3 regions of the Bifidobacterium sp. MSK.13.1 genome follow, and region 1 is predicted to be linked to each of the others. Evidence: riboswitches for the same ligand, from Rfam matches in the RefSeq annotation. Region 1 holds a riboswitch; each other region holds the start of a gene.
What was found. A riboswitch is a leader RNA that binds a small molecule or an ion and turns the genes downstream of it on or off. The one in region 1 is predicted to bind thiamine pyrophosphate.
Positions count from the first base shown of each region.

Region 1 (9,819 bases):
CGCCGCCATACACCTTGGGCGGATATTCACGGGAAAGGATGTCAACCTTCATATCTGTGCTCTCCTCTTCGAGTCAGGCAGTTGTTCCATCACTACTGTAAGGCAATTTTTCAATGAAACGCCTGATTGTTTCATTCGTGTCACAAAGTTTTGCATCTTTCCTAAAAATGCAGGCAAGGAGGTCAATAAACCAGGAACGAATAGTGCCGTCATTCGTGACTCGCATGTGAAAGCGGGGCTGCATCCTTCCATCGGATGCAGCCCCGCTTTACGTTCATCGCCTTGCTATCAGACGGCCGTACCATTCTGATCGAGGTTCGGATTATGCTTCGGGTTACCCGCCGTGAAGAACAGGCTAAGCACACCGACAGCGAAGACGATGGAGACCGTGGCGACCAACCACATGGGATGTGACGGCAGCCACATGATCACCAGGAATGCGATTGCGGACAGTGCGATGAGCAGCCAGCTGATCACGCGGAACCATTGGCGTGCGGAATGCGGTGCCTTGAACATCTTCGGGTTCGTGTAGTTCGGGCTGGTGGTCAGCAGGCTTTCGGTTTCTTCGATGGTGCCGCCGGTCGGCTTCCAAGGTCCATCGGTACCGTCTTGCAGTCGGCGGGACTTTTCCTGCAGCTGGTATTCGTCCAGCATTCCGGAACGTGCGCGGCCATGGGTTTGGTCGTACTGCTGCGGCACTCCCCTACGGTTGTTCTTTGCCTGCGCTCGACGTTCTGCACGATTTGGCATTGGGTCACTCCTTTGTTGCGATGTGCTGCAGTTCACTTTACTGCATGACTGCCGGTTTTTCGCCGAACGGCACGTCATTCGGACGTTTATGCCACGTCTGTATTGTTCGAGGTTCCGGGAAGTGGGGATATGAAAAATCGTCCGATTCCGTTTTGGCGGAGAATCGGACGATTTTTCTGTTACGTTAACTGCTTATGTTCAGCGCGGCAGCATCATCGGCCTTTTGGATGCGACGATGGGTGCCGGCAGTTCGGTGGCGCCGGTGAGGTATTCGTCCACGGCGGCCGCGCAGGAACGGCCTTCGGAGATGGCCCACACCACGAGGCTCTGACCGCGTCCGGCGTCACCACAGGCGAACACGCCGTCCTGGCTGGTAGCGAACTTGTCGTTGCGCGCCACATTGCCTCGTCCGTCAAGGTCGACGGGCAGCTGGTCCACGAGCGTGGTGGTGTCCGGGTGCAGGAAGCCGACGGAGATGAGCACCAAATCAGCCGGAATCACGCGTTCGGTGCCGGGCTGACGGGTGAACGGTCCGTTTTCGCCGGGTGCAACGTTCACTACCTTGAGACCGGTCACATGTCCGTTCTCATCGGCCACGAAGCCTTCAGTAGCGGTGGAGTGCTCCACCTTCACCTTGGCCTGTTCCTCTTCGGTACCGACGAAGTTCACAGAATCCGTGCTGTACACGTACTCGGCGCGCTGGGTTTCGAAGCCTTCTTCCATGGAGGAGGTCTTCTGGTACAGGCGCGCGAAGGTCGGCCATGGCTGGTTGGCCGGGCGTTCGCTTGGTTCCTGCGGCATGATCTGCAGCACAGTGACGTCCTTGGCGCCTTGGCGGATGGACGTGCCCAGGCAGTCGGATCCGGTGTCGCCGCCACCGATGATCACGACGTGCTTGCCTTCAGCGGTGATGTCGTTGACTGGCTTGACGCCGTAGACGCGGCGGGTCGCGTCGGGCAGGAATTCCATGGCAAAGTGGATGCCCTTGAGTTCACGGCCCGGAATCTTCATGTCGCGCGGCACGGTGGAGCCGATGGCGACGACCACGGCATCGTAGCGGGATCGCAGATCGTCCCATGAGATGTCTTTGCCGATCTCCACGCCGGTGCGGAACACGGTGCCTTCGGCTTCCATCTGTTCCACGCGGCGGTCGATGAGTCTCTTGTCGAGTTTGAAGTTCGGGATACCGTAGCGCATCAGGCCGCCGATGGCGTCATCACGCTCGTATACGACCACGGTGTGGCCTGCGCGGGTAAGCTGCTGGGCGCATGCCAGACCGGACGGGCCGGAGCCGACCACGGCGACGGTCTGGTCGGTCAGGCGCTGCGGAGGCAATGGCTTGACGTAGTCGAGTTCCCAAGCCTGATCGATGATCGTGCATTCGTCGTTCTTGATCATGGTCGGCGGCTGGTGAATGCCGAGCACGCAGGCCGCCTCGCACAACGCGGGGCAGATGCGGCCTGTGACTTCGGGGAAGTTGTTCGTTTCGGACAGGCGGTTGTACGCGTCCTCCCACTTCTCCTGGCGCACCAGATCGTTGAATTCTGGGATGATGTTGCCCAGCGGGCAGCCGCTCATGCAGAACGGCGTGCCGCAGTCCATGCATCGGGCCGCCTGTTCGGTGGTCCAAGGCTGCAGGCCGGATTCGGCGTGGACGTCGAACCAATCCTTGATTCGCTCCTCGACGGGGCGTTCGGCCAGTTCGCGACGGGTACGGACCTTCAGGAATCCACGTGGATCTCCCATGTCAGCGCGCTCCTTCCATAACCTGCTCGTACACCTGTTCCCAGACGCCGGGCGTATTGAAATCGATGTTGTTCTCTTCGGCGTTCTTCATCGCCTTCTGCATGGCGAGGAAGTGCTTCGGAACGATGTGTGTGAATCGCTTGGATGCGTTCTCCCAGTCGGCGAGCAGTCCGGCCGCGAATGCGGAGCCTGTTTCTTCGGCATGCTGCTTGACCAGACCGTGCACGATTTCGTTCGACTCACTGTCGAGCGGTTCGAACAGCAACGCGCCGTTGGCGGCGGCAGCCGGGTTGACCTGCTTCATGTCAAGGTCGAGCACGTACACGTGGCCACCGGAGAAGCCTGCGCCGAGGTTGCGACCCGTGGGACCGAGGATCACGACGGTGCCGCCGGTCATGTATTCGCAACCATGGTCGCCGACGCCCTCCACCACGAAGGTGGCGCCGCCGTTGCGCACGCCGAAGCGTTCGCCTGCACGACCTGCCACGAACATCTGGCCGGAAGTGGCACCGAAGCCGGTGACGTTGCCCGCGATCACGTTCTCATGCGGATCGAAGGTGATGCCCGCCTCCGGACGCACGACCATGCGTCCGCCGGAAAGTCCCTTGCCCGCGTAGTCGTTGACTTCGCCGTACACGCGGATGGTCTCGCCACGCGGAATGAACGCGCCGATGGACTGGCCGCCCGCACCATGGAACGTCATGTCGATGGTGTCGTCAGGCAGGCCTTCCTCGCCGTAACGCTTGGTGATCTCGTAGCCGACCATGGTGCCGAGCGTACGGTACACGTTACGGATCGGCATCTCGATGCGCACCGGCTCCTTCTTCTCAAGGGCGGGCTGCGCGAGCTCGATGAGCTTGTTGTCGAGCGCCTTGTCGAGCTCGTGGTTCTGCTCGATGGTTTGGTGCAGGATGGTTCCCGGCACCGGTCCCGGCTGCATGAGCACGTTGCTCAGGTCGATGCCGTCAGACTTCCAACGCTTGATCGCTTCGTTCTGGTCGAGGCATTCGACATGGCCGACGGCCTCTTCCAAGGTGCGGAAGCCGAGCTGGGCGAGCAGCTCGCGTACTTCCTCGGCGATGAACATGAAGAAGTTGATGACATGTTCCGGCTTGCCCTTGAAGCGTGCGCGCAGTTCGGGATCCTGGGTTGCGATGCCCTGCGGGCAGGTGTTCTTCTGGCAGGCGCGCATCATGACGCAGCCTTCGACGATCAGCGCGGCGGTGGCGAAACCGAATTCCTCGGCGCCGAGCAGGGCTGCGATCACCACGTCGCGGCCCGTCTTGAGCTCGCCGTCACATTGCACGGTGATGCGGGAACGCAGGCCGTTGAGCACGAGCGTCTGCTGGGTTTCGGACAGGCCGATCTCCCACGGGGTGCCGGCGTGCTTGATGGCGTTGAGCGGAGCCGCGCCAGTGCCGCCGTCGTAGCCGGAGATCAGCACCACGTCGGCATGGCACTTGGCAACGCCTGCGGCGATGGTGCCCACACCGAACTCGGAAACGAGCTTGACGTGCACGCGGGCCTTCGGATTGGCCATCTTCGCGTCGTTGATCAGCTGCTTCAGATCCTCGATGGAGTAGATGTCATGGTGCGGCGGCGGGGAGATGAGCTCGACGCCCGGAGTCGCGTGACGCACCTTGGCGATCCACGGCGGAACCTTGGCGCCAGGAAGATGTCCGCCTTCGCCAGGCTTGGCGCCTTGGGCGAGCTTGATCTGCAGGTCGGTGGCGTGCACCAAGTAGTCGCTGGTCACGCCGAAACGTGCCGATGCGATCTGCTTGATCTTGCTGTAGCGCAGCGGATCATTGATGCGGTCTTCGGATTCGCCGCCTTCACCGGAGTTGGAACGTGCGCCGATGGTGTTCATGGCGATCGCGAGGGTCTCGTGCGCCTCCTGGGAGATGGAGCCATAGCTCATGGCGCCGGTGGAGAAACGCTTGACGATCTCGCTGGCCGGTTCGACCTCGCTGATGTCGATCGGCTTGCGATCGGACTTGAACTTCATCAGGCCGCGCAGCGTCATCAAACGGTTGGAGGTGTCGTTGATGTGCGCCGAGTACTTCTTGAACATGTCGTAGTCACCGCGCTGGGTGGACTGCTGCAGCAGGAAGATGGCTTCAGGGTCGTTGAGGTGGTCTTCGCCGGTACGACGCCACTTGTAGTCGCCGCCGGTGCGCAGGTTGCGGTGCGGGCGGGCGGTCCACTGCGACGGGTAGGCCACGCGATGGCGGATGGCGACCTCTTCGGCCAGTTCGTCGAGTCCGACGCCTCCGACGCGGGAGGTGGTGCCGGTGAAGTATTCGTCGATGACGTCCTTGTTCAGGCCGATGGCTTCGAACAGCTGTGCGCCACGGTAGCTCATGATGGTGGAGACGCCCATCTTCGCCATGATCTTGAGCACGCCGGTCGACAACGCGTTGGTCAGGTTCTTCACCGCGGTTTCGGCATCGACGTTGAGATAGCCCTTGCGGGACAGGTCTTCGACGGATTCGAACGCCAGATACGGGTTGACGGCCGCCGCGCCATAGGCGATCAGCAGAGCGACATGGTGGATTTCACGCACATCGCCGGCCTCGACGACCATGGAGATCTGGGTGCGCGTGTGTCTGCGCAGCAGATGGTGCTGCACCGCGGAGGTGAGCAGCAGCGACGGAATCGGTCCCCACGTGTAGTTGGAGTCGCGATCGGAGAGCACGAGGAAGTTGGATCCGTTTTCGATGGCTTCGTCGACTTCCTGGAAGATCTCGTCGAGACGTTCCTTCAGCGCCTTGCCGCCGCCAGCGACCTGATAAAGACCCTTGACGACGAACGGCTTATAGTAGCCGCCGAGGATCTTGGCGCGGTCGAGGCGCTTGAGCTGCGCCATCTCGTCGGAGTTGAGCACCGGCAACGGAATGAGGATCTTCTTGGCATGCAGTTCGGAATCGGCCAGCAGGTTCGGCTCGGGACCGATGGCGGATTCAAGGCAGGTCACGATCTTTTCACGCTCCCAGTCGAGCGGCGGATTGGTGACCTGCGCGAACTTCTGGGTGAAGTAGTCGAACAGCATGCGGCTGCGGGAGGAAAGCGCGGCCATAGGCGCATCATTGCCCATGGATCCGAGCGGCTCCTTGCCGGTGTTGGCCATCGGGGCGAGCAGCAGCTTCAGATCCTCTTCGGTGTAGCCGAAGGCGCGCTGGCGGCGTTGCACGGACTGGCCGGAGTGGTTGACGTGCTCGCGCTTGGGCAGCTGGCTCATCTCGACGGTGTTGCCTTCGACCCACTGACGGTACGGATGCTGGGACGCGAGGGACTTCTTGATCTCCTCGTCCGGGATGATGCGGCCTTCCTTGGTATCGACGAGGAACATCTTGCCCGGTTCCAGGCGGCCCTTGGACACGATGTGTTCCTCGGCGTTCTCCGGGAGCACGCCGGTTTCGGATGCGAGCACGATGTAGCCGTCGTCGGTAAGCTGCCAGCGGCCGGGGCGGAAGCCGTTGCGGTCGAGCAGCGCGCCGACCTGGGTGCCGTCAGTGAAGATGATGTGCGCCGGACCGTCCCACGGTTCGATCAGCGTATTGTTGTATTCGTAGAACGCCCTGACATCGGGGTCAAGCTGGTCGTTCTTCTCCCATGCCGGCGGCAGCATCATGGAGATGGCATGTGGCATGGAACGTCCGGACAGGTGCAGCAGTTCGAGGCATTCGTCGAACGTGCCGGAATCGGAGTAGCCCGGGGTAGCGATCGGCAGCAGCGGCTTGAATTCGCCGAGCAGTTCGGAGCTTAGGCGGCCTTCACGTGCGGACAGCCAGTTGCGGTTGCCCTGGATGGTGTTGATCTCGCCGTTATGGGCCAGCTGGCGGAACGGCTGGGCCAGCGGCCAGCTCGGGAACGTGTTGGTGGAGAAGCGGGAGTGCACGATGGCGATCTTCGCCTTCATGCGCTCGTCGGAAAGATCCAGGAAGAAGGGCTTGAGCTGCATGGTGGTGAGCATGCCCTTGTAGGTGATGGTGCGTGCGGACAGGGACGCGAAGTAGATGCCCACCTCGTGTTCGACGCGCTTGCGGATGCGGAAGGTCTTGCGGTCCAGTTCGATGCCTGCGAGCTGGCCTTCGGGGTCGGCCACGACCAGCGTCTTGAACGCGGGCATGCTGGCGAGCGCCTGCAGTCCGAGTCCGTCCGGGTTGGTGGGTACGACGCGCCATGCGAGTACTTCGAGGCCTTCTTCGCGCACGATTTTGGCGATGGCTTGTTCTTGTTGTCCGGAGGTGGCGATGTCGCGGTCGAGGAATGCGATGCCGGCGGCGTAGTGGCCTTCTTCGGGCAGTTCGACGCCTGCGGTGGCGCGCATGAATTCGTCGGGCATGCTCATGAGGATGCCTGCGCCGTCGCCGGTGTTTTCTTCGGCGCCTACGGCTCCGCGGTGGTTGAGGTTGACGAGCACTTCGATGGCGTCGTCGACGATTTTGCGTTCGGGGCGCTTGTTGAGGGTGGTGACCATACCCACGCCGCAGGCGTCGTGCTCGGCGCCGGGATCGTACATACCTTGGGAATCATGGATCGTGAGATCTAACGGGGCGTGGAAAGTCACCGAAACCACCTTCAATGTTTTTGGGCAAGAAAAGTCTTGCGGTTCTTTAATGCGTGGTTTAGAATACCGCGCCCCTGTATCAAATACGTTTCGCGTGTCCATATAACGAATACTCGGAAAAGTCAAGACTGTTTTTTCTTGGGAAAATGTGGAGGATATGTGTTGGGTTGTGGTGGTTGCCGGTATCGATGCGTGTCGTTATGCTGGTGGTTGTCCGAAGAGTACAGGGGAGCCGATGTGGCTGAGATGGGCGTTTGCCCGGACCCTTATGACCTGAACAGGGTAGTGCCTGCGTAGGGATGTTACGAACGGTGCGCGTGCGCGTCTTCTCTGTGCTGACGGCTGGTGTTTGGCCGTGTGTTTCGTGGAAAGAGAAGGGATTTGGCGTGTCTGATGCGTCGCAGGTGCCTGAGCAGCTTGGTTCGGGTTCGAAGAAGTTGACTCCGAAGAATGTGCTGCTGGGTTTGCAGCATGTGTTGGTGTCCAATGTGTGGCTTGATCCGGTGTTTGTGGCTGGTGCCATTGGCTTGCCGTTGGCGTTGTCGTCAAATATGGTGAATGCCATTTTCATTGTGTCTGGTTTGGTCACATTGATTCAGGCCACGAGGTTGGTGCGTTTGCCGATTGTGCAGGGTCCGTCCGCCGCGTTCGATGCGTTGATGATCGCTGCGGGCACTGCTGGTTCGTTGGCTGCCGCTGGTACGTCGATTTTTGTCAGTTCGCTGATTTTCTTGGTGCTGTGTCTGACCCGTGTGATTGAGAAGATGCGTTTTCTGTTCGCGCCGATGGTGTCGGGCGTGATTATTTTTCTGGTTGGCGTTTCGCTGTCGCGTTTCACGTTGAGCGAGTTTCTTGGTGGCGCTCCCGGCGATGATGGTTTTGCCGATCCGAAGACGTTGGCCGTGTCTATCGTGACTTGCGTGCTGGTGGTGGCGCTTTCCCAGTTCGGCAAGGGTATGGTCAGGGCGCTTTCCTATCTGATTGCTCTGGTTGCCGGCACTGCGCTTTCGATGGTATTTGGCATGGCTGATTTTTCCGGTGTCGCGTCGAAGCCTTGGTTTGGTCTTCCTCAGATTATGCCGTATGGCGGTTTTGACTTTGATGCGGCGGTGTTTGTGCCGTTCTTCATCGCATATATGGTTGCGATTATGGAGGCGCTTGGCGTGTATCAGGCGGCCAGTGAGATCCAGGGCGTCAAGCTTGAGGATCGTCAGGTTCGTTATGGTTTGGCCGGCGAGGCTGCCGGTTCCGCGATTTCTTCGCTGATCGGCGGTTTCACCACTACCGCGTATCCGCAGAATGTCGCGTTGCTTAAGGTCACGGATGAGGGCAAGACCCGTACCCGTGTGCCGGTGATCATCGCCGGCGTGGTGTTTGTGGTTCTTGGTTTCATTCCGAAGGCCGGAGCGGTATTGTCGTTGATTCCTTCCCCTGTGATCGGCGGCATTTTCCTGCCGGCCGCGGCAAGCCTGATCAGCACGGGCTTCAATACGCTGCGCAAGGTGGAGTCGGACGACCGTTCCCAGGCGGTCATTGGATTGTCCCTGCTGTTGGGCATCGCGCTGCCGAGCGCGTTGAGCGGCTTGGAGGGCGGCGCTCACGTGTTCTTCTCCAATTCGATTCTGGTTGGGGCGTTCTGTGTGGTGATTCTCAAGGCACTGCTGATCGACCTGCCGAATCTGATCAATCGTCGTAAAGGAAACAGCGAAGCTGAAGTTCCGTCGCAGATCTGATTTGCTTTCGAATATCAGTATCGTTTATAGAAAGGAATACCGCATATGACATCAATGTCGTTGGGTGCCGACGCGCAGGAAGTCAAGGCAAACGTGCTTGAGTTCATCGAAAAGTATGGTTGCGAGGTCGCTCCGGATGAGGCGTTCGACGCGCTCGCACATAAGATTTTCGCTTTCCAGTTTGCCCATAACATGCAGTATCGCGCGTATTGCATGTCTCGTAGGGTGACTCCGCAGATGTTGTCGGATTGGATGGATATTCCGCCGATGCCGGTGGATGGGTTCAAGATGCTGACGCTCACTTCGGTGTCTGAAGATGATTGCGAGGCAGTGTTCATGACCAGCGGCACTACGCATCCGGGTCAGCGTGGACGCAACTATCATCCTGATCTTGAGGTGTGGGATGCGTCGATGATCGGCCCGTTCCGTCATTTCATCATGCCTGACCGTGAGCGCATGCGTATCGCGGTGCTCTCCCCTGCCTGGGAGATGAATCATAATGGTTCGTTGGCCCGTTATCTGACGCGTGCGGTGGAGCAGTGCGGCAGCGAGGGCAGCGGCTTCTTCTTCCATGAGGATGGTTTGGACTTCGCTGGTGTGGAAAAGTTCCTTGATCAGTCGGTGGCGGACGGCGAGCCGGTGATGCTGATGGGCGCTTCGTCCGCGTATCTGTATCTGCTTGACTATCTTGCCGAGCGGGGCAAAACCTATGCGTTGGCGAAGGATTCGCGTGTTTTCGATACCGGTGGTTTCAAGAGTACGAAAACCGATATGACCGTCGATGATTTGTATGCGAAGTTCCTTGAGGTGTTTGGCGTCGCACGCACGCATTGCGTGAACATGTACGGTATGACGGAGTTGAGTTCGCAGATTTACGATCAGAATCTGCTGTCGTACTATACGGATGGTTCGTCGAATTATCTGAAGGCGACGCCGTCGTGGGTTCGTTCCGTGTTCCTCGATCCGGCGACGCTCACGCCTGTCGCCGATGGCGAGCAGGGGGTGATCGCGCATTAC
Region 1 is NZ_JAHOMM010000002.1:111,226-121,044, reverse strand. It holds gene glgA (glycogen synthase) at 1-52, opposite strand, end outside; gene KSY55_RS03220 (DUF2975 domain-containing protein) at 289-750, opposite strand; gene KSY55_RS03215 (glutamate synthase subunit beta) at 949-2,496, opposite strand; gene gltB (glutamate synthase large subunit) at 2,498-7,069, opposite strand; TPP riboswitch at 7,285-7,388, shown strand; gene KSY55_RS03205 (solute carrier family 23 protein) at 7,369-8,802, shown strand; gene KSY55_RS03200 (coenzyme F390 synthetase) at 8,848-9,819, shown strand, end outside.

Region 2 (9,819 bases), 300 kb from region 1:
TTGCAGGTGGCTGCGGATGGTTCGTCTGAGTATGTGCGGATCGTGCCGGTGTCCGATGAGGTTATGGGTGGTGTGCCTGCCGGTTCGCGCGTGTTGCGTACGGTGCGTGTTCGTGCGGATGCGGATCGTGTGGCTGGTTCGTTGTGTTCGGTGTCGTTGGATTCGTCTCGTTCGTTGTATGTGAGGGCTGCGGCCGGTCGTACGGTGCGCGTGCAGGTGGTGGAGCCGAAGGGGTCATTGATTCCGTTTGATGCGGTTCGCGCGAATGTGCGTGTGCCGTTTTCGGTGAGTCCGTTGCGTGTGGCGTTGTTGGTGTTGGTGATGGTGTTGGTGGCGTTGTGGCGTCCGGGCTCGCGCCTGTGGAAGGTGCCGTTGAATACGTCGAGTGTGCGTCAGCGTGTGACGTTGGGCATGTTGTTGACGGTTCCTGGGTTGGTGACTGTTGCGGCGGTGGCGTGGCAGTTGGTGTCTGCGGTGCCGTTGAGTTTTCATACGGATGGCATGTATACGTATGATTACGATCAGTATGATCATGTGGCTCGGGCGTTGCTTGATGGTCATGCGTGGCTTGATTTGGATGTGCCCGACGCGTTGCGCGATGCGGATAATCCGTATGATGTGACGACTCGTCAGCAATTGCTTGCCGATGGTGTGAGTCCGGTGTATTGGGATTATGCGTTTTTTGATGGTCGTTGGTATTCGTATTTTGGCGTGGTGCCGGCGTTGCTGTTGTTCGTGCCGTATCGTGCGATAACGTCGTTGTGGGTTGATGGTGGTCTGATGATGCCGTCTGGCGCTGCGGTGCCGCTGCTGATGTTTGTTTTTTTGGTGTTCGCGTGCCTGTTGACGATTCGCGTGATCGAGCGTGTGCGTCCGCATGTTTCGCTGGCTGCGGTCAGTATGTTGTGCGTGTTTGTGGTTTTGGCGTCGAACGCCCCGTACTTGTGGTATCGGACGAATTTTTATTCGGTGCCGATTGCGGCGTCCTTGTTGTTGAGCACGTTGGGCTTATGGCTATGGATGGGTGCGGTGCACCCGAACGCGGCCGATGCCGGTGGCGATGGTGGTGCGAATACGGTCGAATCGTTGTCGCTGCCTCGTTTGGCTGCCGGTTCGGTGTGTATTGCCGCGAATGTGGGTTGCCGTCCGTCGTTTGTGGTGGTGGCGTTTGCCGCGTTCCCGTTGTTCTGGCCGCAGATTCGTGCGATTGTGGGGCAGTTGCGTGCCATCGCGTCTGGTTCCGGCGTGCGTGGGCGTGCGCGCACCGTGTTGCATGCGTTGCGCACGCCTTTGGCCGTGCTGGTGCCCGCATTGGTTGTGGTGGTGCCCTTGTTCGCCTATAACATGGTGCGTTTCTCCTCGCCGTTCGATTTCGGTTCGTCGTATCAGCTGACGGTTACGGATATGACGAGTTACCATCAGTCGTGGTCGAATTTTGTTTGGACGGTCGCATATTACCTGTTTCTGCCGTTGCGTTGGACGGATACGTTCCCGTTCCTTGCCGTCGATCCCGCGCCTTTGAAGGATTGGGGGTTTGCGGAGGCGATGCCCGGAGGCCTGTTCGTCATGGTTCCGCTTGCTTTGGCTGCGTTGGCTTGCCCGTTCCTACGTAAGCGCATGCGCGTTCGTGGCCATGCCGGCATGTGGCCCACATTGGTGATGTTCCTGCTGTTGGGTTTGCTGATCGTGGCTCTTGACGCGCGGCTGGGTGGCCTTGGATGGCGTTATATCGCCGATTTCGGCTGGCTGTTTGCGTTGGCTTCGCTTCCTTTGATGCTTATTGCGCTGGATTGCGAACGTCCGCGGCTTCGCTGGCTGTTGCGCGTGCTGGTGTTGGCGCTGCTGTTGTTCACGTTGTCGTTGACGGTGTTGTCGTTGTTCCTGTACGGCCGCGACGACGAGTTGATTCGTAATAATTCCGGTTTGTTTCATGACGTGCAGTCGTGGTTCACCCTGATGTAAGTTACGGCGTTTTCAGGGTTATTTCAGGGTTTTATCACAATTTTTCCAATAAATCATTCGGCTTGTTCCGAGTTTTCCGGATAACAGTGGCGATGTAACTGTTCGCTGTGAGATGAACCCTTGTTGGAGACATCAGTCATGAAATCGCTTCCACTTTTGTCGAACCATCCTCGTGTAAGACGCTGGACCGCGGCCGTCGTCGCATCAGCCGTCGCATTGGGCGTCTGCCTCGCCAGCTACGACAATGTCGTCGATGCGGCCATCAAACAAAACAGGATTGAACGACTGAACGCACGTATCGAGAACGTGTACACAGCCGACTATCAGGATATGGCCGACGACAAGCTCGAGCAGGAAAAAAGCAAGTCCTCCGCAACAGAGGATGACATGTTTGTCACCGAAGATCCGTACGGCACCAACACCACGTCACTGTATGTGTATTTCACTACCGACGACGCGGTTGCCGTCTCCTATACCGTGCATGCAGACGGCTATACGGATTTCACCCGTGACGCCTATCAGGAATCGCAATACAGCAAAACCCACGAATTCCAGCTGCTCGGCCTCATTCCCGGCGAGAAGAACACCGTCGCCATCACGCTGACCGATGCCGACGGCAAGTCCCGCACGCATGCCATCGAACACAGGGGCGCATCCCTGCTGGGCAATGAGGAGGTGCAGTTGGAGAAGACCGTCGCAGCCGATTCAGGTGAGGATCTGGGCGGCGGCCTGTATGCGATTCTCGGCAATGATTCCGACGAACAGGATTTCATGTTCTACTACGATACGAACGGCGTGCTGCGCGGTGAGATTCCGGTGCTCTACTATCGTTCGCACCGTCTGCTGTTCGATGATGACGGTCTCATGTGGTTCTCCGCGTCCACGCATCATATGGTGGCGATGAACCGTCTCGGCAAGCTGGAGAAGATCTACGATCTGGGATCCGACTACATTCTGCATCATGATTATGCGATGGATTCCAACGGCGACATCGTGCTGCTGGCCACCGAGCTCGGCCGTGACGACAACGCCGTGCAGGATCAGGTCATCAAGCTCAGCACTTCCACCGGAAGTGTAACCCGCTTCGTGGATTTCGGTGAGCTGTTCGCCGACTATAAGGCCTCCACCACGCATGCGGGAACCGACGAGTCGGATTCGAATGCCAAGAATCGTTGGGATTGGCTGCACTGCAATACCATTCAATTGTTGGATGACGGTTCCGCATTGTTCTCCGCCCGTGAGACGTCCACCATCATCAAGGTGGATGATTTGGAATCGGATCCGACGCTTGATTATATGATCGGCGAGCCATCCGTGTGGGCCGGCACCGATGAGGCCAGCAGTTTCCTGACGAAGTCCGGTGATTTTCGGATACCGGCGGCCAGCATTCCATCACGTATGTCGCCGATGATTCGCTGCCTGACGGCCAGTATTACATGTATATGTTCGATAACAATTTCGGCACTTCGTTGACGCGTCCTGATTTTGACTGGTCGGTGATCGACGGCATTTCGACCGAATTGTCGTCCGATACGGCAAATTCGCGGTATCGCAAGTATCTGGTCAACGAGAATGCCGGCACGTATACGGAAGTGTCATCGTTCGACGTGCCATATTCGCCGTATGTCAGTTCCGCGCAGGAATTGGATAATGGCCAGATCCTCATCGACTCGGGCATGAAGGGTCTGTTCGGCCAGTACAACAAGGATGGTGATCTGCTGGCGCAGTTCAAGATGACGTTGAACAGTGCGTACATCTACCGCGTGTACAAGTACGATTTCTCGGGATTCTATTTCGTCTGACATCCTGTCCGCAGGCTTGACGGGGCCGGGAATCTAAACTCCTTGTGGGGGTTTGGATTTCCGGCCCCGTTTCGTATGCAATGGGTTCGGCACGCCCGTACAATGGTTGCCATGGGTTTTTTCGATTCGCTGTTTTCATCCAAACGTCCCGAAGCGACGCATGACGTCACGTTCACGCTAGATCAGGCAGGCCACACGTATGAGGATGGCAATGTCGGTCTGGAGCCGACATCGTTGACGATCACTCCGGAAAGCAAACGTGTGGCTGTGATCGGGTTGAATGGTTCCGGTAAGACCACGTTGCTGCAGCTGTTGGATGGCGCATTGTCTGCGACGTCCGGTTCGGTGCGTATCGACGCGAATGGTGCTGCGTATGATCCGTCGGTGAAACGTGATCTGAAACGTATCGAATCGATGATCGGCCGCGTTCGTCGCGAGGAAATTCCGAACAGTTATTACAAAGCGGATTCCATTCGCGAGGCGATTGATGAACCGTTGAAGAAGCATAAGGTGCCGGAAAGCGAACGCCAGGCGATCATCGGCAATCTGTTCGCGCATTTCGATCTGGCGGCGGTCGCACGTGAGCCCGCCTCCGCATTGGATAGCGAGAAACGTCATCTGCTGGCGATCGCTTCCGCATTGAGCTTCTCCCCCGCGGTGATCGTTGCCGACGAGCCGACCAAGGGTTTGGACGAGGTGGCGTCCGCGCATGTGGCGAAAGCTCTGTTCAGTTACGACAAACAGGTAGTGTTCGCCACGCATGACACGGAGCTGATCACACGCGCGGAATATGCGATCGACCGCACGCTGGTGGTCGACGATCATCAGGTGGTGTTCGACGGTGGCCCGCATGAGGCCGTGGCCTTTTACACGGACCTCATCCGCGCTAAATATGAGGCTTCCAAAGCCTGACCATACCCACGGATTATTCCCGTTCCCCACATGTTGCGGCTCCTTCATCGGTGTCGACGATGGAACCACAACATGTTTCAGCCGATCATTGTGTTGACGGTGTCAAGCACCGTCTGAACGTTATGCCTGAATTCGTCGGGTTCCGGCAATAACGAGATCGCGAGATAGCCGTTCGACGTCATATCGAAGAAATAGCCGGGCTGTCCTGAAATTCCGTGCTTTTCGATCATGGACAACACCAGTTCGTTCTCGTCAAGCACGCTGGGCACGCGCAAAAGCACATTCCATCCGCCTTCGGCACGCAACACGCTGACCATGCCCTGCTCGTCATCATCCAGCATGGTATGCAAGGCTGCGAGGTTGGTTTGCACGCGCTCTCGCACGCGCGCGGTCTGCGCGGCTGCGGCGCCCAGCATGGCGGGGATCTGTTTGGCGATGATCTCACTCATTGGCAGATAGTCGTCGGCGACCACGTCGAGTCTGCGCTTGGCCTCATCCACTTCAGCCGCCGGGCCGGACACTTGGATCCAACCGACTTTGGCATGTGGCGCGGCCAACGTCTTCGAGAACCCATCCAATGCGAATGTGAGCGTGCCGGTCTCCCCCGCGAGACGCGCGTTGCCATCGAATGGTTCAAGATCATAGTCGTAGAACACCTCATCGGCGATGATGGCCACCTCATGGTCATGACAAAGCCGCACAATGGCCTCACGTTCCGACGCTTTGACGTACGATCCGGTCGGATTGTTGGGATTGATGAGCACCAGCGCGCGGATGCGGCCGCCATCTTCACCTTCAAGCGCTTCGCGTAGTTCGGCCACGTCGATGTACCAGGATCCGTCGAAACGTTGCTGGTACTCGATCATGTCGACGCATTCGAGTCGTGCGATCGATTCGATGAGCGGATATCCCGGCTTCGGTGCGAGCACGGCGTCACCTGCATTGCAGAGCAGTTTGATCAGCCATGAGTACGCTTCGGACGTCGAGCTCAATATGTATAGGTCGTCGGCGGTAGCGGTATTGCCTTGTTCATGCAGGAATGCGGCCAGCGCTTCGCGTGCGTATCGTTGCCCGCGTGGCTCCGCTCCATAGATGTCCGGCAATAGTTCCGACGCGAGCGCATGTTTGGTTGGATTGGAGTCGTTGAGTTTGCCGAGTGTGATGCCGTTTGCTTTGGCTTCCGCTTCGGCTTTGGCGATGGGATTGGGCTCGCTGATATCGACTCTGGAGGAAAAACGCATGGTCTCCACCATACTCTCTGGGTTGCGCAAGTGTTGCATCGAGCAAGAAGGATGCATTCGCCATGCGATCATCAGAGGAATAACAAGAGCCGTCCGACGGATGAATCGGACGGCTCTCGCTTATATGAAGGTTAGGAACCTTTATGGTTCACGACATCACTTCTGCTTGATGCTTGCGTAGTACGCAGCGCCGATGATGCCAGCCTCATTGTGCAGCTTGGCTGCGACGATCGGGGTCTTGATGTCGATGTACGGCAGGAACTTCTCGGACACGCGGGACACGCCACCGCCGACGACGAACAGCTGCGGATCCAAGTAGAACTCCATCAGGGAATAATACTTGGTCAGACGCTTGGCCCACTTCTTGTAGCCCATATCGAGCTTTTCACGAATGGAGGATGCCGCGTACTTCTCGGCGTCACCCTTGCCCTTGAGCAGTTCCAAATGGCCGAGCTCAGTGTTCGGAATGAGCTCGCCGTTGAAGATCAGCGCGGTGCCGATGCCGGTGCCCAGCGTGGTGGCGACGACCAGGCCGTCCTGGCCCTTGGCTGCGCCGAACTGCTGTTCGGCAAGACCGGCCGCATCAGCGTCGTTCACCACGGTGACCGGACGGCCGCAAGCTTCGGAGAACACTTCGGTGACGTCCACGCCAACCCAGGACTGGTCCAGATTGGCCATATAGCCGAGCTTCTCGCCAACATGAATCGGAGCGGGGAATGCGATGCCGACCGGAGCGGACTCAGGAACCTCAAAATGCTCGAGCTGCTGGCGAACGATTTCGCCAACGGCCTTCGGAGTGGAAACCTCCGGGGTGAGGATCTTCAGACGCGGTTCAGCAAATTCGCCCTTCTCGAGGTTAACCGGGGCTGCCTTAATGCCGGAGCCGCCAATGTCAACGCCAAATGCCTGTGCAGTTTCAATCATCTTCGACCTCTCCTATCAAGGTACATAGTGGGTATATCGAACCGGTAAACGCCATAGTAACTCGCCCCATGCCCCAAAACGCGCCGACAATACACAATTGGTGAATACGATTGCATAATCTGTCGCAATGAAACGCAAATATTTGCGATTGTTTTCTGCAAACGATTCGCCCCATGCCAACGCAACGCATCGGCATGGGGCGAATCATAAGAAAATAACCGTCTGAAGACGGTGTAGCCACATTACTTGAGCGGCGGCATCGGCTTCCAATCCGGATCATGCAGCAGCTTGCGCGAATCCCACCAACCCTTGACAATCTGCACCAAGCCGGTCTTGGCATGCTCACGGTCCACCATCACCAAGCGAATGACCTCCTTGGCGGCGGTCAGCAACGTGCCAAAGCCGAACATCAGCGGACGGTAATCGCCGAACGACATGAAATAGCGTGCCATGTAGCCACGGTTGCGCATGATGTGGTAGCGGTTCATGTCGGAAGTGGAGTTGAGCTGACGCACGCCGGCGATATCCCAGTTACCGATCTCGCGCGTACGTCGCAGGATCACGTCGGGCACCACGATCGGATTGGTGACCTTGCTGGCGCGATAGCCGTACATCGTATCGTCCCAGTAGATGAAGAAGCGGGGATCCGGCAAACCGATCTGTTCCACGATATTACGGCGGAACAGGCCGCCTTCAAAGCATAAGGTGTCCATCACACGATAGCCGGGACGCCCGAACGCGGCCGGAGCGATCGGATTGGGAATGCCAAGAGGCACGATGAAATCGTACTGCCAGTAGAACGGGCCTCCGTCGTAGTCGTATCGGCTTCCCTGGATCACATCATGGCTGCCGGTCCACTTGGCGAGCCTTTCGATGGCCTCAGGCATCACGGCCACGTCGTCGTCCATCACCCAGAACCACTCCGCACCCAGCTCGTATGCCTTCTTCACACCTGCGGAGAAGCCGCCTGCGCCGCCGAGGTTGTCGGATTGCGGCGCGTACACCACACGGCTTTCGTTGCCCGACTGGTCGGCGATGGTATTGCCCCACTGCGCGGTGACCGCTTCACGGAAATCGTCGACCATGCCTTGGGTCGCCTCGCTGTGCTCGTTGTCCACGACGATGATACGCCATGGCGCCACAGTGAGTTTTTCGATGGATTCGAACAGGGTGGCGAGCAGCTGCTGACGCCTGTACGTCACCACGACGATAGCCAGCTTTTCGATGGTGTTCTTCGCAACTTGCTTTTCAGTCATACGTTCCATTCTTGCACTCGCCCTCAACCGAACATCGCCTGTGTTCGCATCATGCGGCACGATTCCATTCGACGGACGGGCTCTTGCACATTTCGTGCGGCTTTGCCATAATGTACGGCGTAATGCAGGGGAACCCGTGTTCGTCGGGTTGAGATGGGCCAAGTGAGGCCTGAACCCTTTGAACCTGATGGTTAACACCAGCGTAGGGAGGCATGTCTAGTGACTGCTGTGACATCAACAACCGATTTCGATTATGAGTTCGACGCCGCCAAAGGCATCCAACGCGACAATCTTCCGCCGTTCGCGCAGCGCATGCGCAAGGCCGCCGACCTGGTTTGGGAGGAAGGCTACCAGCAGCCGTTCATCCGCGAGCTTGGCGAAGGCACACTGCAACGCGAGCGTTTCGCCTTCTATCTGCTGCAGGATTTTCGTTATGTGAACGATTACGCCAGAGTGCACGCTTTGGGGTTGGCCAAGGCCACCGACCCTGAAATCATGGCGTTCATGCTCAAGGTGCAGAACGGCGCCCTGCAGGTCGAGACCGAAGTACACCGCTCCTACTTGGCCAGCTATGGCATCACCGAAGAGCAGATGAACAATGTGCGCCAGTCGGCCTTCGCGCGTGCCTACACGTCGAATATCCTTTCCATCGCCTATGGCAAGGATATTCTCGACATTCTTGTGGCCGTGCTGCCGTGCGCCTGGGTGTATGCGGATTATGGTTATCGTCTTGCCGCCGAGTTCGCGGACACGCTCGACGACAATCCGTACAAGAGCTGGGTCGACATGTATAAGACCGACGAGTTCTGGCAGGATTCCGTGTGGCTGCTCGAACATATCGAGAAACTGGTGGCCGACGCGAGCGAGGAGCGCAAGCGCGAGCTGATCGACATTTTCGTGACCGGCGTGGAGAACGAATACATGTTCTGGGCCAGCGCGTACGACATGCAGTACACATGGAAGCCCGAATGGAATCAGGCGCGCTGATAGCACTCCTTCATGGGGTTTCCTGACTTCCGATTGTTTATTTTCATTGCAGCAAGGCGGGTGTCTTCTGATTGGTTTTCAGAAAGCACCCGCCCTGTTATGTTTGGTCGCGTCAGTTTCCCGCTTTATTCGCGTACGAGGCGGATATGTTCCACGTCGTCGCGATGGGAACGGCGGTAGAGCACGAAACGGTTGCCGATGACCTGCACGAGTTCCGCGTTCAGTTCTTCAGCCAATCCCTCGCCTGCTTCCTTGGCGGTCAGACCGGATCCGTCGAGCACGGAGCACTTGATGAGCTCACGCTTTTCGATGGTTTCGTCCGCCTGCTTGATGGCGTTTTCGCTCAGATCGTTCTTGCCGACCTGGATGAGCGGATTGAGCTTGGTGGCCAGGCCTCGCAGCTGCTTGACCTGCTTCTTGGTTAATGCCATAACTTGTTCCATTCCTATCTATGATGCTTGCTCAAGAGTAGCGTGAGGACGGTAAAATCCGCCGACTGCCTTCAGTTTAGTCCAGCGATCAGAACCAACGCAGCCACATATGCCACAACCACACCGCCCGCGGCAATGTCTCGTTTGGCGATGCTCATCACGCGCCAATGTGTGCGTGCGATACCCTCTTCATAGCATCGCGCGTCGAGTGCGAGACTGAGATTGTCGGCATGGCGTATCGCCCCTGCGAACACCGGAATGATGATGGAAACCATCGCCTTGATACGCTGCACGAACGTTCCCG
Region 2 is NZ_JAHOMM010000002.1:408,674-418,492, forward strand. It holds gene KSY55_RS04605 (hypothetical protein) at 1-1,962, shown strand, start outside; partial or broken gene KSY55_RS04610 (aryl-sulfate sulfotransferase) at 2,101-3,764, shown strand; gene KSY55_RS04615 (energy-coupling factor ABC transporter ATP-binding protein) at 3,876-4,676, shown strand; gene KSY55_RS04620 (pyridoxal phosphate-dependent aminotransferase) at 4,754-5,917, opposite strand; gene ppgK (polyphosphate--glucose phosphotransferase) at 6,074-6,841, opposite strand; gene KSY55_RS04630 (glycosyltransferase family 2 protein) at 7,084-8,097, opposite strand; TPP riboswitch at 8,214-8,324, shown strand; gene tenA (thiaminase II) at 8,410-9,084, shown strand; gene KSY55_RS04640 (YhbY family RNA-binding protein) at 9,210-9,515, opposite strand; gene KSY55_RS04645 (energy-coupling factor transporter ATPase) at 9,587-9,819, opposite strand, start outside.
Region 2: linked by a shared signal. The riboswitch ahead of tenA (thiaminase II) and the one ahead of KSY55_RS03205 (solute carrier family 23 protein) in region 1 are both predicted to bind thiamine pyrophosphate.

Region 3 (9,819 bases), on a different contig from region 1:
GAAGCGGAGAAATCGTTGATGATCGTCTTGCTCGGATCGTAACCGAACTTCACATGACTGAACTCAACGTCACCGCGCACCGGTTTGCCGTTCACGCCGAGCAGCGCCTGCTTGTCGGATTCGTCGGCCATCTCCGGCTCTTCAAGGAAGCCAAACACGCGCTCGGAAGCGGCCGCGCAACGCTGCAGGTTCTGGAATGCCTGCGCGAACTGGGAAAGCGGCTGGGTGAACAGTCGAATGTACATCATGAACGCAACGATCACACCAAACTCGATCTTGCCATCCATCGCAAGCACAGCGCCAACCACGCACACAACCACGTAGCCGAAATTGCCGACGAAATTCATCAACGGCATCATCAGGCCGGAAAGGAACTGGCTCTTCCATCCCGAATCGTACAAATCATCGTTATATTTTTCGAACGCGCGAATCGAATCAGCCTCGCCGCAATACGCCTTGACCACGGTGTGGCCGGCGTACATCTCTTCGACGTGACCGTTGACATCGCCCAATGCGATCTGCTGACGGGAGAAGTACTTCTGCGAAACCTTCATGATTGCGCCCATGATGAGCAGGCCAACCAGGCTGGAAGCGATGGCGCACACCGTCATAATCACATTGTTGTAGAACATCATGATGAGCGCGCCCACGAACAGCGTGACCGACGTGATCAGCGAGCCGACCGACTGGCCGAGCGTCTGGCCGATGGCGTCCACATCGTTGGTGATGCGGCTGAGCACATCGCCGTAGCTGACCTTGTCGAAATACTTGAGCGGCAGCTTGTTGATCTTCACGCTGATGGCTTCGCGCAGCTCCTGTGCGGTGCGCTGCGTGACGTTCGCCATCATCCAGCTTTGCACGTAGCACAGCACCGCGTACCCCACATACAGCGCCACCAGCAGCCATGCGATGTGCGTGACCGCGTCCATGTCGATCGCACCGAGCACCGGCTTGCCATTGACTAGCGCAGGCAGGCCTTTGGCGATCTCGTTGGTCATGTCCTTGAGCTTGTCCGGACCGACGATCTGGCATACCGTGCCGATCGCGCCCAATACGAGCGCCACAATGATGGCGGGAATGTAGTGGCGGCAGAAATGCACCAGTTTCTTCATCACACCACCGAAATCTTGCGGTTTTTCAACGGCTCCGCGGCCGCGTCCCATAGGTCCTCCTGGCATATCAGCGACCCTCGCTTTCGTTCAATTCGCTTTCGACGGACGGCTTGCCGGTTTCAATCGGTTTGCCGGTTTCGCCCGGCAGCTTGCTTTCGCCCGACTTGCCGCCGTTCAATTCGTCTTCGCTCAGCTGAGACTGCGCAATCTGACGGTACACATCGCAGTTTTCCAGCAGTTCGCTATGCGTGCCTTGGCCGACCACCTTGCCGTCGTCGAGCACCACGATGCGGTCGGCGTCCATAATGGTGCCGATGCGCTGCGCGACAATCAGTTTGGTAGAATCTTTCGCTTCCTTGGCGAGCGCGTCGCGTACGGCACGGTCGGTTTTGAAATCAAGTGCGGAAAAGGAATCGTCGAAAATCAGGATTTCCGGATGACGATAGACGGCACGTGCAATCGACAGACGCTGTTTCTGCCCGCCCGACACGTTCGATCCACCCTGCGAAATCGCGGAATCGTACTGCTTTTCCTTGGTTGCGATGAATTCGGTCGCCTGTGCAACTTCACATGCGTTGCGCACGTCGGCGCGCTGTTCCGAAGTGAGTGTGCGATGCTCGTTTTGCGTTGCGATCAGCTCTTTTTCGCGCTTTCTGCCGGCCGCGGTCGAGGTATCGGTCATGTCGACGATGCCGGCATCGGTGGTGTCGAGCGGATTGTCGCCATAGCTGACATTGGATGCGATCGTGCCTTTGAACAGGAAGGATTGTTGCGGCACATATCCGATTTTGTCTCGTAATGCCTTGAGCGTGTAGTCGCGCACGTTCACGCCGTCGACGAGCACCTCGCCTTGCGTCGCGTCATAGAAACGCGGCACGAGGTTGATGAGCGAGGATTTGCCGGAGCCGGTGGAGCCGATGAACGCGACCGTTTCGCCCTTCTTGGCAGTGAAGTTGATGCCTTCGAGCATGGCTTCACGCGAATCCGGGTAGGTGAAGGAAACATTGCGGAATTCGATTTCGCCCTGCTTGCCTGCTTCGCCAGCATCGCTGCGGGTGCCGTCGGTGATCAGCGGTTCGGTGTCGAGCACTTCGAGCACGCGCTGTGCGGACACGTCCGCTCGCGGCCACAGCACGAACACCATGCTCATCAGCAGGAAGCTCATGATCACCTGCACGGAGTAGCTGGAGAACACCACCATGTTGGAGAAGGTGGTGAGCTTGTCGGCCGCGTCGGCCGCGTCGATCAGGTAGGCGCCGATCCAGTACACGGCAAGCATAAGACCGTTCATGATGGTGTTCATCAACGGCATCATGAAGGCCATGGCACGGTTGGTGAACAGCTGGGTGTCGGTGAGTTCCTTGTTGGCCTTGGTGAACTTGGCTTCCTGGTAATCCTCGGCATTGTAGGCGCGCACCACGCGCAGGCCGGTGAGGTTCTCGCGCGCCACAAGGTTGATGTTATCGGTCAGTCGCTGCATGGACTTGAACTTCGGCATGACGAGAACCATGAGGATCGTGATGGAGACCAGCAGCACCACTACCGCGATGCCGGTGGCGAGCGTCCATTCGAGACCGTCTCCCGCAATCTTGCAGACGGCCCAAACCGCCATAATCGGCGATTTGACAATCATCATCAATCCCATGGTGATGAACATCTGAATCTGCGTAATATCGTTCGTGGAACGCGTAATCAGCGAGGCTGTGGAGAATCGGCTCATTTCAGCCGGTCCGAACGATTCTACCTTGCGGAATTCCATGGAACGCAGACGCTGGCTGAACGATGCGCCGATGCGTGCCGCGAAATAGCCGGTGATGATGGCGCATGCTGCCGATCCAAGCGAAATAAGCAGCATTTTGCCGCCGGCGATCCAAATATCGTGCATTTCACTGCCAGGGGTTTCCACGAGGGTGGTGATGTCGGACATGTAGTCCGGCAGGGTCAGGTCAAGCCAGATCTGCCCGACGATGCTGACCAGTGCAATGAGCATCTGGCCTATCTCCGCTTTGGAGAGGTATCGCATAATGCGGAACATGCTTGGATTCCTTCTCTTGTGTTGCGTTTGAAGTTTTTGCGATTGATGGATTGGTTGGATCAACTACATGAGTTGATCGAATTGCGATTAATGATTTACATAAGTCCTATTGAATTGTCTTACGATATTTAATTACTTACAGTGTAAGACAATCTCATATTTCTGTGTATTTGCTGAGAGCGATTCTTCTCAGCTCGGTCGCGCGCGGCCAACATATACCATTCGCGACACACTCAAGGCCGTTTGGCCAAGCTTACAGTCGCGAACGGCACATGTGAGGCGCACGCTTACGTGGTAGGCAGTCCCTACGCAGGATCTTCAGATTCGGCTTTTGCGAAGGCTTGCTTTACTTCTTCGGCGGTGGGGCGGGGCTGGCCAGGGATGCAGATGGTCACGTATGTGGCAAATTCCTCGGTAAGATCCACGAATTCGCGCGTGCGACGCTCCCCCATCTGCGAAAAGACCCAGCAGACGGCGTCGCGCATATCCTCGCGCTGCTGCTTGGCCTTCGCCCGCCCCTGCTCGGTAAGATTCACATGCACAATGCGTCGGTCGTTGGGATCGACCTCACGCTCGATCAGACCCTTTTTTTCCAACGCAGCCAACAGCGTGGAAATCCTGCCCGACGTGACCTTCAACGCGGTAGCCAACTGCGAGGGCGTTTGCGCGCCCTTGAACTCAAGCTCGCGAATAATGAATGGCTCGCCCTTGGAATCACGCGACATCGCCTGCTGCATCTGAGACTTCTTACCCCAGACCACTTTCATCAGCTTGTCAAACGACTCCCGCTCGAAGCCCACGCTTCACCTCGCCTTATTCGATGCCCATCAGTTATGTCTCGATAATATCTTTTACTGTAAACATTTTTCGATCGCAACGTGCAAGTACAGGAAAACGCCCAAAAAGGAAACGATAATCAGCAAGGAAGCATCGCAAGCTCTTCTTGAGTGAGCTGAAGTTGCGTTGCAGCGAAGGAATCGTTGATTTCCTGCGGATTGCGAGCGCTGGGAATGGTGAACAGACGTTCGTAACGGGTCAATTCCCACGCCAGCACCACACGCTGGTAGGAGCAACCACGTTGCGCGGCAACCGTGCGGAACGGATCGTACGCGCTCTGATCGAACGTATCGAGGAATCCGCCGAGCGGCGACCAACAGACGAAAGCGAGCCCCAATTCGGCGCAATGCTCCATCGTATGTTCCGGATCGGGATGCGACGGCGAGAACTGGTTTTGCACGGCGACCAAGCCGCTGCCGATAATGCCGCGCGCAAGATCGATCTGCTCGTTATTCACACGGGAGATGCCCGCATATTTGATCACGCCTTCGTCGAGCAGCTGCTTCAACGCGCCGCATTGGTCTTCGTAAGGCACCGCGGGATCGGGGCCATGCGAATACAACAGGTCGAGCGTATCGACGCCCAAGTGCAACGCGGACTCCTTGGCGTCACGAATCATGGTTTCGGGGCGCGAATCCGCCATCCACCCGTATTGACTGCCCGCCGCCTGCAAATGCTGGCGTTCCTCGCCAGGCCGACGGCTGCATCCCTCAGAATCCCGCCCCTGAGTGTCCGATTCTGGTGAATCGGACATCTGTACCCCAAATCCGGCACCCTGTTTGTCCGATTCTCCAGAATCGGACACAGGAGCAACAAAAGCGGGGACCTCCATGGTGCGTCGATAGCCAGTTTTCGTGGCGACCAGCACTTCATCTCGGGGGCCATTCCACGAAGTGAGCGCATCACGCACCAACTTTTCGCCGTAGCCAAGGTCTTCCGCAGTGCCGGTGCCAGGCTCGCTCGGCAGATAATATGACCAAGCCGTGTCCAAATAGCGAACACCCGCGTCCAAACCGGCATGAATCGTACGAATCGCGGTATCGCGATCCGGGCGCCCCTCAATCGCCAAAGCCATCGTTCCCATACCAAGCCGAGGAATCGCAAATCCTGCCAACTCGCCGTCCATCATCATCTTCCCCTTCCTTGCAAGCACTCAGCCGATTCGCACATGTTCACATCAAGACTAACCCAACGTGAACCGGCGCAAGCTTGTCGGGCGCGTGCGCGAAGATGAAGGCACAACCGAACGGGAGCCGAAAGGCTGAGAGGGAGCTCATAGAGCTTCGACCGAGGACTTGATGCGGGTAATGCCGCCGTAAGGAGACGGGTTGTTCACGCCGCAAGACGTATCTCATCTTCCGTTCGCGATAACCGAATATCGCGTGATTAGGGTCACGGAGGGGCGCACCACCTCATAGGGTACGGTTCCTTCGGCGACCCTTTTTTCGTACCAACCTTGAGTGCCCGATTCTGCAGAAACGGACGCACAAGCGGCTCGAACAAGCGCCTACGTGTCCGATTCACCAGAATCGGACATTCGTGGACTGAAATAGATGCCGTGCGTGTCCGATTCTGCAGAATCGGACATTTAGAGACCGACAATGAACCTCCGGATGTCCGATTCACCAGAAACGGACATCCGGAGTGCAGGAAAGCATGTGTCATGACAGACACAGAAGGGAACCGCAATGATCATCAACGGTAAGGAAGAGAACATCGCCACGCCGATCACCGTGGCCGAACTGATCGAAAGCAAGGGCCTGCGCGCCGACCGCGTGGCTGTCGAGCTCAATGGTGAGATCGTGCCTCGCACCCAGCGTGCGCAGACGCAGCTCAAGGGCACCGATACGTTGGAAATCGTCACGTTCGTGCAGGGCGGCTGAACCACTTTCAAAATTTCTTGCGATTACGACCGGCACAATGCACGCGTAACAATCGCAAGAACATACAAAACACAACCAACCCGGCAAAAACAACGCACGAACGGAAAACGAGAATACGAGAACAACCATGACTTTTGAACCATCCGCATCGCAGGCGCAGATCGACGCCCGCCAGCACGCTTTCGACAACCAGCCCGACCCGACCACGCTCGTCAGCCGCGAAGAAATCCGTGCGGCCCTGCTCGACCGTCATACCGCAGCCACGCAAGACAAGCTCGACGCGGCGCACGTGGCCATTTGCGGCTGCGGCGGCCTCGGATCGACCATTGCGGTGGCGTTGACCCGCATTGGCGTCGGTCACCTACATTTGATTGACTTTGATCGCGTGGATATGACGAATCTGAATCGTCAGCAGTATTTTTTGAAGGATCTTGGGCAGTACAAGACGGAAGCATTGCGCAGTAACTTGCGTCAGATCAATCCTTTTATCGATATCACCATTGATACCGTGAAAGTGACTGACGAGAACGTGCCGACGCTGTTCGACAATGAGGATATTATTTGCGAAGCGTTCGACGTGCCGGAAAACAAGACGATGCTGGTGAATGCCGTGCTTGAGAATCTGCCGAACAAGAAGCTGGTGAGCGCTTCTGGAATGGCGGGATTCCGCAGTTCCAATTTGGTGAATACTCGTCGCGTTTCGAAGAATTTCTACTTCTGCGGCGACGGCGAAACCGCTCCGGTGCCGGGCGCTGGTCTGATGGCACCGCGCGTGGGTGTGGTCGCCTGCCATGAAGCCAATATGATCACTCGCTTGATTCTCGGCGAAGAAGACGCCTGACAGCGAAACGCAACCACAAACGCAATTGCAATTGCAATCGCAAATCGCAAATCGCAACGAATGACACAACACTAATCGCATAGTAAGGATTAACCATGAGCACCGAAAACACGATCACCACCGCGGAAAAAGACTTCGCGGCGGCACCGAACGCCACGCTCGACGAGCTGGTCGGCACCACCACGAACACCGCACTGCTGCCGGAACCGGATGCGCACGCGTATGACGAAATCGCCACCGGCGACGCCGATCCGTTGATCCTCGGCGGACACAAGTTCACGAGCCGCTTCATTCTCGGTTCCGGCCGCTACGATCTGAACCTCATCAAGGCGACCATTGAGAACGCGGGCACGCAGATCGTCACCATGGCGTTGCGTCGCTGCCGTACCACCGAAAACAATCTGCTCGATTACATTCCGAAAGGCATCACCATGCTGCCGAACACGTCCGGCGCACGCAATGCCGAGGAAGCGGTGCGTATTGCACGTCTCGCCCGCGAAGTGTGCCAGACGGACTTCGTGAAGGTGGAGATCGAACATGAGGCGAAGTATCTGCTGCCCGACAATGAGGAAACCATCAAAGCCACGAAACAGCTGGCAAAAGAAGGCTTCGTGGTCATGCCGTACATGTTCCCCGATCCGATTGCGGCGAAGCGTCTTGAAGACGCGGGTGCGGCTTGCGTAATGCCGCTCGGCGCGATGATCGGCTCGAATAAGGGTCTGCGTGCACGCGATTTCATTGAAGTGATCATCAAGAACTCTAATGTTCCGGTGATCATCGACGCTGGTATTGGCCGTCCGAGCCAGGCTGCGGAAGCCATGGAAATGGGCGCGGACGCGGTGATGGCATACACGGCCATCGCTTCCGCCGGCAATATTCCGCTGATGGCACGCGCGTTCAAGAAGGCGATCGAAGCGGGTCGTGAAGCGTATTTGTCTGGCTTGGGCAAGGTTACGGAAGATCATGCCGTGCCGTCCAGCCCGACGAACGAGGCCGACTACATCGGCTGATTTGCGCTGGATCCCGTAATGGGGATTCGCGCAAAGACCATGCTGAAAGGGGCGTTTGCCGAATGTACGTGATGCACTCACGTTCGGCAAACGCCCCTTACTTGTATCCTGCGTTACCTGCAAACGTTACTGCTGCAAGGCTTCCTTAAGATCGCGATTCTGGAATCGTTCGTGTAGCAGGCAATATCCGCCAAACGCAACCAGCCAAATCAGACCGGCAATCGCAGAACCAATCGTGTCCGTCGACAGGAACAACGTGACATACACGAGCACAAAGAACGTGATCGCAATCCAATCAAACACCTGCCAAGCGGGCATGACGAAACCGTCCGGTAGAAAATCGCTGCTCTGACGATACCTGTGGTGGGCGAGCATCGTCAGCACGTAAATGAAAATCACCACAGCGCTGGCGGCCGAAGCGAATAGCACGAACGCGCCGGAAATACCCGGAATCGCGTTGATGATCGGGGAGAACAGAATCATGCAACCCGAAGCGACGATCGCCTTCGCAGGCACCTTGTGGTCGGAAACCTCAGCCAAACGCGCCATCGCAGGCGACTCGGAATCCGAAGCAAGCTGATACAAGTGACGACCGGCTGAATAAATCAGCGAATTCAACGCCGACGCGGCAGCCGTAATCACCACGAAGAACACCAGGGCGGCGGCCCAATCAAGACCCGCATATTTGAACACCATGATGAACGGCGAACCGAACGAGCCATCGGAATTCTCGTGAAAGTTACGCCAGGGCACAATAGCCATGATCGCGATCAGCGCGCCCACGTAGAAGATCAGAATACGCATGATCAGCTCGTTCACCGCCTTCGGCAGCACCTCGCGCGGATTCTGCGTTTCCGACACCGTGACACCCACGAATTCGATGAGCTGGTAGGCGAAAAACACCATTTGGAAGCTCATGAAGAAGTTCATCCAACCGTTCGGCGCGAGCTGGAAGCCGTCGGTGATATTCGTAAGGCTCACCGTGGCACCCGACACCGTGCCGTCCACGCCTTCGATGTGCGTGGCGGGGTAGCTGAAGCCGATGATCAGCATCACGATGGCGGTGACGATCAGACCGACGATCAGCGTGATCTTGATCATGGAGAACCAGAATTCCGCCTCGCCGAACACTTTCACCGCAATCAGATTGATGCCGGTGAGCGCTACGAGGAAGCACAGTTCGATCAACCACTTCCACGAGTTCAGGTCTATGCCGAATGTGCCGAAGAACGTTACGAAATATGTGCTTACGGCGGTGATTTCGGTCATGCCGGTCAGAATGAGCACGATCCAATACGTCCAGCCGGCGAACTTGCCCCACCCGCGGCCGAGATAGCGCGTGATGAAGTTGATGAACGTGTGCTGGCTAGGATCACTGTACATCATTTCGCCGATGGCACGCATCAGCAGGAACATAATCAGGCCAACGCCGATGTACACGAAAATGATGCTCGGGCCGGTCAGTGCGATCGACTTGCCGGAGCCTAGGAACAGGCCGGTGCCTATGGTGCCGCCGATGGCGATGAACTGGACGTGGCGGTTTTTCAGGCCTCGCTCCATTTCGTTGCTTTGGTCGAGGCTTTCGACGGATTTGATGTGCGCGGCGCTTGAGCCCGCGGAATTGGTGTTCTCGGAAGTCATAATGTTCACTACCCTACCCCGCGAACCGCACATTGCGCCCGCCGAAGCTTTGTTTTTGGGCACGTACGCAGATTTTGCGGCACTGGCGCATCCCGTTTGTGGTCAACCGTGCCCAGCCGACCACCTTATTCCCGTATTTTCGCCTCGCCATACCCCCTGCCGCCCTATCTCGCCTATATATGGCAGATTCACGAGGTTGACCGCTACTTGCTCGCTTGCGTATGGCACTTGCTCACGGCAAAACACCACTTAAGGGGTACGTTTTGGGCGTATTTCCGCAGGCTGACTGCCATATATAAGTGAGATACGCCCAACTGTCCGACACAAATCGCGCCTCGCTTGTCCGATTCTGCAGAATCAGACACTTACGCAGCATAACGATGGTCTGGGTCAGGCGGTGGCGGCGATTTGCCCGCGCAGTTCGGCGTTCGCGCGCTCCAGTTCGTCGATACGGCGTGCC
Region 3 is NZ_JAHOMM010000001.1:513,320-523,138, forward strand. It holds gene KSY55_RS02150 (ABC transporter ATP-binding protein) at 1-1,178, opposite strand, end outside; partial or broken gene KSY55_RS02155 (ABC transporter ATP-binding protein) at 1,288-3,147, opposite strand; gene KSY55_RS02160 (MarR family winged helix-turn-helix transcriptional regulator) at 3,453-3,947, opposite strand; gene KSY55_RS02165 (aldo/keto reductase) at 4,064-5,116, opposite strand; TPP riboswitch at 5,221-5,324, shown strand; gene thiS (sulfur carrier protein ThiS) at 5,673-5,867, shown strand; gene thiF (sulfur carrier protein ThiS adenylyltransferase ThiF) at 5,995-6,708, shown strand; gene KSY55_RS02180 (thiazole synthase) at 6,804-7,718, shown strand; gene KSY55_RS02185 (amino acid permease) at 7,845-9,359, opposite strand; gene KSY55_RS02190 (hypothetical protein) at 9,750-9,819, opposite strand, start outside.
Region 3: linked by a shared signal. The riboswitch ahead of thiS (sulfur carrier protein ThiS) and the one ahead of KSY55_RS03205 (solute carrier family 23 protein) in region 1 are both predicted to bind thiamine pyrophosphate.